DNA from 3 places in the Marinomonas algae genome. Region 2 is predicted to be linked to each of the others. Evidence: predicted binding sites of a transcription regulator. Region 2 holds the regulator's gene; each other region holds the start of a gene.

Region 1 (4,209 bases), on a different contig from region 2:
ATAAAGCCTGTGTAGAGGTCAGTTTACACAGGCTTTTTTCAGGAGATAACAATGTCCTTTTCTAATGAAGAACAAATACGAATCGACTTAGCAGCGTCTTTTCGTATTTTTGCTCATCTTGGTATGCACGAAGCGGTTGCTAATCATTTTAGTGCTGCTGTTTCAGAAGATGGGAAGAAATTTCTTATTAACCCTAAGTGGAAGCATTTTTCACGAATAAGAGCTAGTGATCTGTTGCTTTTGGATGCGGATGATCCTTCTACGGCAGAACGACCTGATGTGGATGCAACAGCATGGTCTATTCATGGCCAGCTCCATCAGAAATTACCTCATGTGCGCGTTGCCATGCATTTACATCCTGTTTATGCAACGGCTGTTTCTACGATGAAAGACCCAAGAATACTTCCTGTCGATCAAAATACCGCCCGTTATTTTAATCGCGTTTCTGTGGACACTATGTTTGGTGGTATGGCGGATAGCGTCGAAGAGGGCGAACGACTGTGTGGCTTGCTAAAAAATAACAGCCGTTTATTGATGGGTAATCATGGCGTGATGGTAACAGGAACAGACATTGGTGTTGCCTTTGACGACATGTGGACGTTAGAGCGCGCTTGTCAGATCTTTGTTACGGCCTTGTCTACTGGTCAACCATTGAATGTGCTTTCCGATGAGGTTGCCGAAAAAACAGCCCGCGACTGGGAAAAAATAGAAGACTTCTCCCGACAGCATTTTGAAGAAATGAAGACGTTAATGATCCAGCAGGACCCTTCGGTTTTGGATTGATAGTGTAATGTGGTGTAGTGTTTTCATGGGGAGTGGAACACTACACTAAAAATGCCTCATCAATCCGTACGTCAGTCAGCACTGAGTTCGCAATAAAGCAGGCTTCGTGGGATTGATGATGTAAGGCTTTTAATACTTTTGCGCTTGGCCTTTCTCCAACAAAGATCACTTCTGGCTTTAATACCACTTCTGTCATCATCTGTTTGCCATTTGGCCCAATGGCTAAGGTGCCGACCGCTTTGTCTGTGTATTGTTCTACGATGAGTTTTTTGCGGGAAGCGAAGTCGAGAAAGAACAACATATGACAGCTTGAGATAGAGGCCACAAAAGCTTCTTCTGGGTCCACATTATCAGCAACAGACATGGGGACGGGAACGATATGAGGAGAAGAGGAGGCTGGTACCACCACACCGCCTTCGAATTGCCATTCATGGGCGCGGCTGTATTGTCGGTCTAGGAAGTTCTGGGAATGGCGTTTCCACTCCACGGTAGCAAAGTATTCTGACATAAAAGCGCTCCAGTAAGTTCTAACCATCATCATTGAATGCCTTTTATGCTAACAGGAAATTAAGGCGAATAAGCCTTGCATTGTGAATTTTAAACAATCAATATGCTGTATATATATACAGTAATTATGGGTTGTTTTTTATGTCTATTCCAAGTAAGACGAATCCTTTTCATTTGCCAATTAAGGGGCGAGGCACGGCCAATAATCTAGCTGGGCGTTTTGCCATTACCTTGGTGGAAGTGGATGAAAATGACGAAAATGTGGCCTTATTGGAAACATCGTCGCCGAAAACAGAAGTCCGCTACGAAAGAGCCAAGAGCATCATTAGCCGAAATAACTCCCCTGATGTGCCGTTTAGGCAATCGATAAACCCTTATAAAGGGTGTGAGCACGGCTGTATTTATTGTTTTGCACGGCCTACACACGCTTATTTGGATTTGTCTCCTGGTCTGGATTTTGAAACGAGGCTGGTGGCGAAAACGAACGCTGCTTATTTATTCGAAGAAGAGCTGGCTCACCCGAATTATCGCTGTGAGCCCATTGCATTGGGGATCAACACGGACGCGTACCAGCCGATTGAGAAGGAACTGAAAATTACTCGCGAATTATTGCAGATTGCCTTGGCTCATCATCAACCGATCTCCTTGATTACCAAGAGTACTTTGATTCTTCGTGATATTGATATTTTGGCGCAAATGGCTGAGAAGAAGTTGGTTCATGTGGCGATCAGTGTGACCACCTTGGATAACGACTTAAAGCGTATTTTGGAGCCAAGAACGGCTTCAGGCGCAACCCGTCTGAAGGTGATTCAAACACTGCGTGAGGCGAGGATTCCCGTTAGTGTTTTGGCGGCCCCTGTGATCCCTTTTATTAATGATCATGAGCTAGAGGAGATTGTCGCGGCTAGTGCCAAAGTCGGTGCTCAATCCATCAATTACATTATGCTTCGCCTTCCCCATGAGATTGCTCCTTTATTTGCTGACTGGCTACAACAACATTACCCAGACCGTGCGGATCATGTTTTACAGCGTATTATGGACATGCGTGGTGGCAAGCTTTACGACAGCCGTTTTGGTAAACGTATGACTGGCGAAGGATTATTTGCGGATTTGATTAATCAGCGTTTTCATGTGGCGAGAAGAAAGTATGGGCTGGATGACAACCGCCTCAGTTTTCTTGATTGCCGACAGTTTAAAGTACCGCCTAAAGAAGGCGATCAAATGCCTTTGTTTTGATGCTTGCTTTAAAAGTATTCCTTCTTGTTTTGATAGGCTTTTTTTATGTGTTCTATCAGCAGTCTAAGTTTTTCTGGTAAGTATCTAGTCTGTGGGTAAATTGCGTAGACGCCAAGTTGCCGTGGTTGGTAGTCGGTCAAAATGGCTTGTAAAGCGCCTTTCTGTAGGTCTTCATAGACGCAACAACGTGGCACATAAACAATACCAAAGCCTGCCAAAGCCGCTTTGCGTAAGGCTTGAGCGTTGTTGGTGGCTAAACTTCCGCTGATTCGCACGCTTTCTTCTATCGAACCTTTACCTGTCTCATTTTTAATAAAGCGCCAATCGAATGAACCTTGTGCCTGATAGGTGTAAGCGAGGCAATTGTGTTCTTTTAGTTCTTCTAAATGAGTGACTTCACCGTGTTTTTCAATGTAACTTGGTGAGCAACAAACCACCCAATTGGATTGAATCAGTGGCTTGGCGATTAAGCTGGAGTCTTCTAATTTTCCGGTGCGAACTGCAAGATCGAGCCCTTCCTCGACCAGATTCACAAAGTCATTTTCCAGACGCATATCCACTGTGATATTTGGGTACATTTGGCAAAACTCAGCGATAGCTTCGGCTAGTAGTAACTCTCCAGAAATGGTGGGCACAGAGATTTTTATGTGCCCGCTTAGCCCGTGACTGAAAGCCGATACCGCAGCCACGGCGTCGCTGACTTGGCCTTCTATGTTTTTAGCGTGCACATAAAGGCTTTCGCCTGCTTCTGTCAGGTTGAGCCGTCTTGTTGTTCGGTGAATCAACTGCACACCAAGTGCTTGTTCAAGGCGACTGATTCTTTTGCTCAAAGCCGGTGTGGATAGCTCTGCTAATTGAGCGGCTTTATTGAAAGAGCCTGTATCGGCCACGTAAACAAAAAGTGTTAAATCTGTTGCATTCAAAGTCATTACGCCGTTTTAAGAAAGAGTTTATTATTTTGTGTCATATTTATTATAAATGAAACTCGGACTATAGTGACTGGATTGATCAAGTGAACAACTAAAAAAATAAGGGACACAATGATGCGACTAAAAGATTGTCATAACTTTCATGATTTTCGGGTCTTGGCCAAAAAGCGTTTGCCAGGCCCGATCTTTAATTACATTGATGGTGGTTCTGATGATGAGTCGACTTATCGTCGCAATACGGCCGCTTTTGAAACCTGTGATTTGGTGCCGAGTGTTTTAACTGGTGTTCAGGATGTGGATCTTTCTGTGACTGTGATGGGGCAGAAACTCGATATGCCAGTTTATTGTTCTCCCACGGCGTTACAGCGTTTATTTCACCATGATGGTGAGCGTGCCGTTGCTGGCGCAGCAGAGAAATACGGCACCATGTTTGGTGTGTCTTCTCTTGGTACAGTCAGTATGGAAGAAATTGCAAAACAAACCAACACGCCTCAGGTTTATCAGTTTTACTTTCACAAAGACCGAGAATTAAATCGCGCCATGATGCAGCGAGCAAAAGACGCAGGTGTACAAGTCATGATGCTAACGGTGGACTCCATTACCGGAGGCAACCGTGAAAGGGATTTGAGAACTGGCTTTTCTATTCCTTTTAAACTGAACTTGAAAGGCATGCTGCAATTTGTTCTTAAACCCATGTGGGGCATTAACTACGTCACACATGAACCTTTCAGTTTGCCTCAATTGGATGAGCACA
Region 2 (4,209 bases):
CACCTTCAGCAAAACTGGCTAAGCCGAATAACAAACTGCCTTTGCCGTCATCAATTCGTGATTTATGGGAATCCAGAATAACCCGCTTAGATTGCTCTCCCTGCATCAGTAAAATTTCTTTCAACTTATCAGAAAGAGACAAAGACACTTCTTCCATTTGTCGGCGCGAAGAAAACAGCACTAGACTGCCTTTTTCAATATCCACGGATTTATTTAAGTAAGCGATAATTTCTGCCGTATGTTGCTCAACGCGGTTTGGCTCATTCTCCATATCGGGAACAATCAACAAGCCGTTTTCTTGAAAATCAAATGGACTCAATACTCGCAAATATTCACTTTCACGCGGGACACCAGAGCGCATATTAAAACGATGAAACTGGTTGAGTGCTGTCAGTGTGGCAGAAGTCACCACGGCGCCAAAGCACTTATCCCAAAGTTGCTGCCTCAATGTGTTTGCCGCCAAAATAGGAGAACCACCAAGTTCGACATCCTGCTCCATTCCTTGCCCAGATAAAACCAACCAACGAGCATTAGGCGGATAATTTTGATCATCAACCGTAGAATACAATCGCCACAAGCTGACCGACTGCTCCAATCTACCCAAAATCACACCCAATATTGGCTGCCAAGTTTCTGCTGTTTCCGACGTAATTCCCATGCCTTCATTTTGCTTGGTTTTCTTACATTCATCCTGAATGCTTTCGATGTTATTAAAAAGCTTCTGATAAGAGGTTTGTAAACTGTAAGCCAATTGACGCAGCTCATCTGGTATTAAACCAAACTCAAAACGATGCTGATTGTTTTCCTGATCCAACCCTAAACCCTGAATATAAGGCGCTAAACCTTGTTGAGCATATTGAATAAAGTTAACGATACTTTGTATTTGCTGAGGAATTTTAAGTAAAAGCTGGCCAGTTAAACTGACGTCATCTGTCAGCTCTTGCTTGAGATTGACTAGATTCTTTTCCAATTGACGAAGCCAAGCAATACTCTGCTGCAACCTAACTTCATGACGGAAATGACCAATCGCCTTATCTGGTAAATGATGACCTTCATCAAACACATAAATTGTTTCTTTCGGTGCTGACAAAATCGCACCACCACCAAGAGATAAATCCGCTAAAACCAAGTCATGGTTTGCAACAATTACATCAGCCACTTCAATTTCGGCTCTTGCCTTAAAGAAAGGGCAAGCGGAATAATTAGCACAATTTCGATTCGTACACTGCTGATGATCTGTAGTTAAACGGCGCCAATCTTGCTCACGAATAACGCCTTCCCAATTATCTTTATCGCCGTCCCAACCACCTTCTTCTAACGCCGCATCCATTTCTTGATATAAAGCGGTATTCACATCATCCGACTGTAAATGCTGCTCAAAAAGCCCTGCAAACATATCATCAATTGCTTGCTCTTCTGAGCTTAAAAAGCCCTCTAAATTATTCAAACACAAATATCGGCCTCGCCCTTTAGCTAAGGTATATTTGAAATTCAATTCGGTATGCTCAAGTAAATCAGGCAGCTCTTTGTGGAGAATCTGCTCTTGCAGCGCAACCGTCGCTGTTGAAATAACCAGCTTTAAACCACGCGCTTTCGCAATTGGAATGGCGGCAAGACAATATGAAAGCGTTTTACCGGTTCCTGTTCCAGCCTCAATAACAGCAACATGCTTTTCATCCAGCCTTTCACCTTCCGAGCCTTGCTTAATATTTCCCAATGTACGAGCGATAGCGCCTATCATTTGGCGCTGTCCAGCCCTTGGTTTATGGGACTTCGCATCCAAAGAAGCTCGATATGCGAGTTGAATTTGTTTTTTTAGTTCGTCTGAAAGCATTTATATTATTGAGATTAGTTAAGAATGCTGTATATAATAACAGTTACTGTATAAACAACCAGACTCCTTATGATTAAATTAACCAAAAGACAATCTGACGTACTAGAAACCATTCGTGAATTTATTAATGAAACGGGGTTTCCACCTACTAGAGCAGAAATCGCCCGCCGCCTTGGGTTTAAATCACCCAATGCTGCCGAAGAGCATTTAAAAGCCTTATCCAAAAAAGGGGCGATTGAAATGCTATCTGGCGCCTCTCGTGGGATTCGTCTCATTGAAGAAGCCTCCAATGACGAGCCAGAAGATTTAGGCTTACCAATCATTGGAAAAGTTGCCGCCGGCTACCCTATTCTTGCTCAAGAGAACATTGACTCTCATGTCAACATTCCAGCTAATATGTTTTCACCTCAGGCGGATTACTTCCTATCTGTCTCAGGAACTAGCATGAAAAACATCGGCATAATGGAAGGCGACCTTCTCGCTGTTCACAAAACCAGTACGGTACATAATGGCCAAGTGGTCGTTGCACGCATCGGCGATGAAGTAACAGTAAAACGCTTTGAGCAAAAAGGCAGCATCGTTCGCCTGATTCCTGAAAACGAAGAATACAATGACATCATTGTTGATCTCGAAAGCGAAGACTTTGCCATTGAGGGACTGTCTGTCGGCGTGATAAGACAAGGCCTTTAACAGTTTTTCCACACCAATAGAAAAGCGAAGCATGTGCTTCGCTTTTCTAAATAACAAATAACGATCAATTAATGCAGAATTTTTGGTCGAAATTCTTCATTCTCAAGATATTCAGCACCTTCATCAAAAAAAGATTCGTCTGAATAAACATAATCAATACCTGCATGAAACATACACTTTGCCAGTTCGAAGTAACGATCCTTCAAATAAGATCGAGTGTCGTCTGATATTTGCAATGTTGCTAGCGGTGTCGTTTCCTCACCATCTTCACTGGCTGGTCTCAGCACAATATCGCCATTCTCCAGCTCAACAATTTCTAGGTAGGACTCTTTCATATTCAATACTCTGATGACTCTTCTCTAAAACGCAAAACCAACTCAGCTAAATTCGCCAAATAGAACCCCACTGAAGCGCCCGCATCGTTACCGCGACCAATAAGATTATCGCTGCCCATTACAGACACAGCAGCGCGACACTCCAACTGAGCAAGGTAAGCTTGCTCTAATTGGGCACACCAAGAATCTTTGCGAGAATATAAATCTGCCAATTCACTCAATGCCGGCACTACCATGTGTTTTGATTCTGCCTCTTTCATAAGCACAGAAACATCCAAAGAGCCTGACAGCGAGTAGGCAGTTGAAATCTCCTTCAACAAGCCATTCAATGCACTTTTCAATTGAAAAATGGCTGAGCTTTCTAGCCCAACACTCAACCACTTCTCATCCATATCTTGGCTTTGCTGAATAAAACGTTTTGCTGTATCAATTTTCTGATTGGTTAAACTTGCTAAGCTAACACCACTCATTTCTTTTTGCCTTCCTCGATGACCCATTTAGAGCCAACATAAAAGGCTTTCCAGCCAGTCGGTTTCCCTTCTTCTTCCGTCATAACATATTGCTCTTTGGTTTTACGGCTATAACGAATAATGGTTGGTCGACCTTCTGAGTCAGCGACAGGCGCTTTCGCAAAGAAGTGGTATTTAGGATCAATTTGATCCATGTACGGTAGCAACTCTTTCACCAATGGCGCACGCGTTTCTCGTTTTCGAGGAAACTGACTTGCCGCAAGAAATAAACCAGTCGCGCCATCACGCAATATGTAATGGTCTTCCACTTTGACACAAGCCAAATCTGGCATTGGCACAGGATCCATTTTCGGCGGCGCGGCTTCACCACTCTTCAAGAGCTTACGAGTGTTTTTGCAGTCTTCATTGGTACAACCAAAGTACTTACCAAATCGACCTGTCTTAAGCTGCATGTCAGCGGAACACTTATCACACTCAATGACAGGGCCGTCGTAACCTTTAATTTTGAATGTGCCTTTCTCTACTTCATAACCAGAACAAGATGGATTGTTACCACAAACATGAAGCTTGCGTTTTTCATCCATCAAATAGCTGTCCATTGCAGAGCCACAAATCTTACAACGATGCTTATTAATAAGTGCTTTAGATTCACCTTCTTCGTCGTCAACGGCAACCGCTTCATCACCACGAACTAGGTTAATCGTTGCCTTACAGCGCTCTTTTGGTGGTAAAGCGTAACCAGAACAAGACATAAATACGCCTGTGCTGGCTGTACGGATTTGCATAGGACGAGAACAAGTAGGACACTCAACATCCGTCGGCGTTGGCTCGTTTAGCATCATACCGCCTTCAGGCGACTCTGCTTTTGCCAACACACCAC
Region 3 (4,209 bases), on a different contig from region 2:
AATGGTCATTTCTAGACACTCATGGATGTTTTTGCCTTTATAGAGTATCTCTAATGTTTCTCGGTTGTAGCGTTTGCCTTTACAGGTGTCACATGGGACATAAACATCGGGTAAGAAATGCATTTCCACCTTAATTACCCCGTCACCCTGACAAGCTTCACAGCGTCCACCTTTGACGTTAAAACTAAAGCGACCAGGTTTATAGCCACGAGAGCGAGCTTCTTGTGTAGCAGAGAATAACTCACGCATAGGAGTGAAAATGCCCGTGTACGTCGCTGGGTTAGAGCGAGGAGTGCGACCAATTGGGCTTTGGTTAATATCAACACATTTGTCGAATAACTCTAACCCTTCAATTCGATCATGCGGCGCTGCTTTTAGTGTGGTTGCGCCGTTTAATGCCGTTGCGGCAAGTGGATACAATGTTCCGTTTATTAAGGTGGATTTGCCTGAGCCAGAAACACCTGTAACACAGGTCATTACACCGACAGGGATATTTAAATCAACAGAGTTGAGGTTGTTGCCAACGGCGCCAATGAGATTCAATGATTGGTTGTCCTTTGCCTTATGGCGAATACTCGGAATCTCAATTTTACGTTTGCCAACTAAATACTGACCTGTAATGGATTTCTCACAGTTCATAATGTCTTGCGGTGTTCCGCTGGCAATAATTTCCCCGCCATGAACACCAGCGCCCGGGCCTATGTCGACGACAAAGTCCGCGACACGAATAGCGTCCTCATCATGTTCTACAACAATCACGGTATTTCCCAAGTCTCGTAATCGTGTAAGGGTTGCAATCAGGCGTTCGTTGTCTCTCTGGTGAAGGCCAATGGAAGGTTCATCCAGAATGTACATGACGCCAACAAGGCCAGCGCCAATTTGGCTTGCTAAGCGTATCCGTTGAGCTTCACCTCCAGACAATGAATCTGCTTTTCTATCTAAAGTGAGATAGTCCAAACCGACATTGACCAAGAAGGTCAGTCGATCACGAATCTCTTTTAATATTTTAGAAGCAATTTCACCTCTGGCGCCTGGTAAATTAAGACTCTCAAAATAGCTTAAGCATTCGGCGATAGGGTAAGTAACAACTTCAGGCAATGTTTGTTCATTGATGAAAACATGTCGAGCTGAACGATTTAGTCGAGCACCGTCACAATCTGGACAAGGCTGTATGCTGATGTATTGGGATAAATCATCGCGAACACTGTCTGATTCGGTCTCGTGATAGCGGCGTTGAAGGTTTGGAATAACGCCCTCGAAAGAGTGAGAGCGTGTCATTTTGTCTCCACGCTCATTGATATAAACAAAGTCTATCTTGTCTTTACCTGACCCTTGTAAAATCCGCTTTTTGAAGTTGTCCGGAATATCTTGGTATTTTGCTTCAATATCAAAACCGTAATGCTTTGCTAAAGCGCTAAGCTGTTGATAGTAAAAAATGCTGCGTCGTCCCCAGCCTCGAATGGCGCCTTCTGCCAAAGTAAGCGTTGGATCTTGAATGATGCGATCAGGGTCGAACATTTGGTGAGTACCTAGACCGTCACAAGTCTGACAAGCACCATTCGGATTATTAAAAGAGAAAAGCCTTGGTTCCAGCTCAGTTAGGCTATAGCCACAAACAGGACAAGCAAACTTACTGGAGAAGATATATTCTTCAGACTCGTCATCCATATTAATGGCTTTGGCGATTCCGTCAGACAAACCTAAACAAGTTTCAAACGACTCCGCTAATCTTAGTTGTAAATCAGAGCGTACTTTAAAACGGTCGATTACCACTTCAATCGTGTGCTTTTTGTTTTTCTCCAGTGTTGGCGCGTCATCTAAATCCACAACAATGCCGTCAATACGCGCACGAATGAAACCTTTGGATAACAAATCACTGATGGTATGTAAGTGCTCACCTTTGCGATCTTTGACGATCGGAGCGAGCAGCATCATTTTTGTTTCCTCTGGTAGAGATATAATTTTATCTACCATTTGTGATATGGTTTGCGCTTCTAACGGTTCGCCATGATCAGGGCAACGTGGTTGTCCTGCACGAGCAAATAACAAGCGCAAATAATCATATATTTCAGTGATGGTGCCTACTGTCGATCTTGGGTTGTGAGACGTAGATTTTTGCTCGATAGAGATGGCTGGAGACAAGCCTTCAATATGGTCTATGTCTGGTTTTTCCATCATAGATAAAAATTGTCGAGCGTAAGTGGATAGGGATTCTACGTAGCGGCGTTGGCCTTCGGCATACAAGGTGTCAAAAGCGAGAGAAGATTTGCCCGAGCCAGATAAACCTGTGATGACGACAAGTTTGTCTCTTGGAATGTCTAAATCCACATTTTTTAGGTTGTGGGTGCGGGCCCCGCGTATCGTAATGGTATCCATGAGTCTCCCAAGTGAAATTGATCAACAGAGATAAATCTGTCAGTAATTTAAATAACTGTCTATTTTTACAGTAGTTGAAATGGAGCTTCAACGGTATTTTGAGTAAAATGGCTATCTTTTTTCCTTAACCCCTAAGTTAAGTGGTTGTAACTTCCTTATGGATCTACTTGAACGTCGTTCAGTCTTTGCTTTAGCGCTGATCTATCTATTTAGAATGCTAGGCTTATTCCTGATTATGCCTGTCATTAGTGTTGCCGCAGACGGTTTAACCGGTGCCGACGCAGCTTTAATTGGCACCGCCATTGGTATTTATGGTTTGACACAAGCTAGCCTGCAAATTCCCATGGGCATGTGGTCCGATAAAATAGGTCGCAAGCCTGTTATTATTATTGGCTTAATCCTATTTGCCATAGGCAGTTTGATTTGCGCCAATGCCGACGATATAAACACTTTAATTGTTGGTCGAGCGGTGCAAGGCGCAGGCGCCATTGCGAGCACACTCATGGCGTTATTAAGTGATGTGACGCGTGAGCAAAACCGCACCAAAGCCATGGCTATTGTTGGCATCAGCATTGGTGCTTCCTTTATGATTTCCCTGGTATTGGGGCCTTGGATATTCTCTTTAGTCGGCCTTTCAGGGTTGTTTTATTTATCTTTTGCTCTATCTGTACTGGGAATTGGACTGATCTTATTCGCGGTACCAAATATTGTTCAACATACCTTTCGCCGAGATACGACTCCGAGCTTGCTCGCATTAGGAGAAGTGTTGAAAGATAAGCGATTAGGCTTTTTGAATGTCAGCGTATTATTGTTGCATGCTAGCTTAACCGCGTTATTTATAACGATACCAAACTTACTCATTGAGCACTTTGATTTACCCCTGTCTCAACACAGCTGGCTCTACTTAACCGTCATGGGTTTTGCCTTTGTAGGTATGTTACCATTGGTGATTATTGCCGAATCAAAAGGCAAAATGAAAAGCGTTTTAGTTTTTGTGCTGATGCTATTGGGCGCAAGTGCGATCTTGTTACAATGGACACATTCTATTTGGTTGTTTGGTGTCTTACTTTGGGGCTATTTTGTTGGCTTTAATGCATTGGAAGCGACATTGCCTTCCTTAATAAGCAAGCAAGCTCCAGTGGGTTATCGTGGCACGGCAATGGGTGTGTTTTCGACACATCAATTTATAGGTTCTTTTTTGGGTGGTGTCGGCGGTGGTTGGTTACTGCAGAGCTATTCAAACAGCGGCATATTCTGGGTGGTTGGTGTTGTCTTCTTAGCTTGGTCACTGGTTGCTTTAGCGCAAGCAGCGCCTCGTCAGCTAAGCAGTCTTGCGTTCAGCTTACCCAATATGACCGAAACAGAAATAACTAAGTTGGCGGATCAACTTATTAAAATCCAAGGAGTGGAAGGTATGCAAATATTCAAAGATGAGCAAACCGCTTATCTTAAAGTTGATAAAAAGATCTTAGATAAAGAGAGTTTGAAGCATCTGGCGCCTCAAATTGCTCTTTAGAAAAACATTATTTTACTTTTTAGTTGGAGAACTAGGTCATGGCCCGTGGAATAAACAAAGTAATCTTGATAGGTAATGCCGGCAATGATGCCGAAGTACGCTTTATGCCATCCGGCGCTGCGGTTGCAAACGTTAACTTAGCAACAACAGAAAGCTGGCGTGATAAGCAAACTGGCCAAATGCAAGAACGTACAGAATGGCACCGTGTTTCATTCATGGACCGTGGTAACTTCCGTCTTGGTCAGATCGCGGGTGATTACATCAAGAAAGGCTCTAAAGTTTACGTAGAAGGTTCATTACGTACTCGTGAGTGGGAA

Evidence for each region. Region 2 encodes LexA, which represses DNA repair genes until DNA is damaged. Its sites were predicted from a motif close to TACTGTNTANNTANACAGTA; they were not measured.
Region 1: the regulator LexA is predicted to act here: its motif matches at 1,395-1,414, upstream of ACMUMQ_RS09500 (PA0069 family radical SAM protein).
Region 3: the regulator LexA is predicted to act here: its motif matches at 2,430-2,449, upstream of uvrA (excinuclease ABC subunit UvrA).

What each region holds. Positions count from the first base shown of each region.
Region 1 covers NZ_JBLIXK010000005.1:140,933-145,141, forward strand. The annotation lists gene ACMUMQ_RS09490 (class II aldolase and adducin N-terminal domain-containing protein) at 52-783, shown strand; gene ACMUMQ_RS09495 (OsmC family protein) at 824-1,324, opposite strand; gene ACMUMQ_RS09500 (PA0069 family radical SAM protein) at 1,432-2,526, shown strand; gene ACMUMQ_RS09505 (LysR family transcriptional regulator) at 2,535-3,449, opposite strand; gene ACMUMQ_RS09510 (alpha-hydroxy acid oxidase) at 3,567-4,209, shown strand, end outside.
Region 2 covers NZ_JBLIXK010000006.1:79,591-83,799, forward strand. The annotation lists gene dinG (ATP-dependent DNA helicase DinG) at 1-1,834, opposite strand, end outside; gene lexA (transcriptional repressor LexA) at 1,904-2,524, shown strand; gene ACMUMQ_RS10140 (hypothetical protein) at 2,593-2,859, opposite strand; gene ACMUMQ_RS10145 (DUF6586 family protein) at 2,862-3,329, opposite strand; gene topA (type I DNA topoisomerase) at 3,326-4,209, opposite strand, start outside.
Region 3 covers NZ_JBLIXK010000014.1:31,782-35,990, reverse strand. The annotation lists gene uvrA (excinuclease ABC subunit UvrA) at 1-2,376, opposite strand, end outside; gene ACMUMQ_RS14950 (MFS transporter) at 2,534-3,892, shown strand; gene ACMUMQ_RS14945 (single-stranded DNA-binding protein) at 3,931-4,209, shown strand, end outside.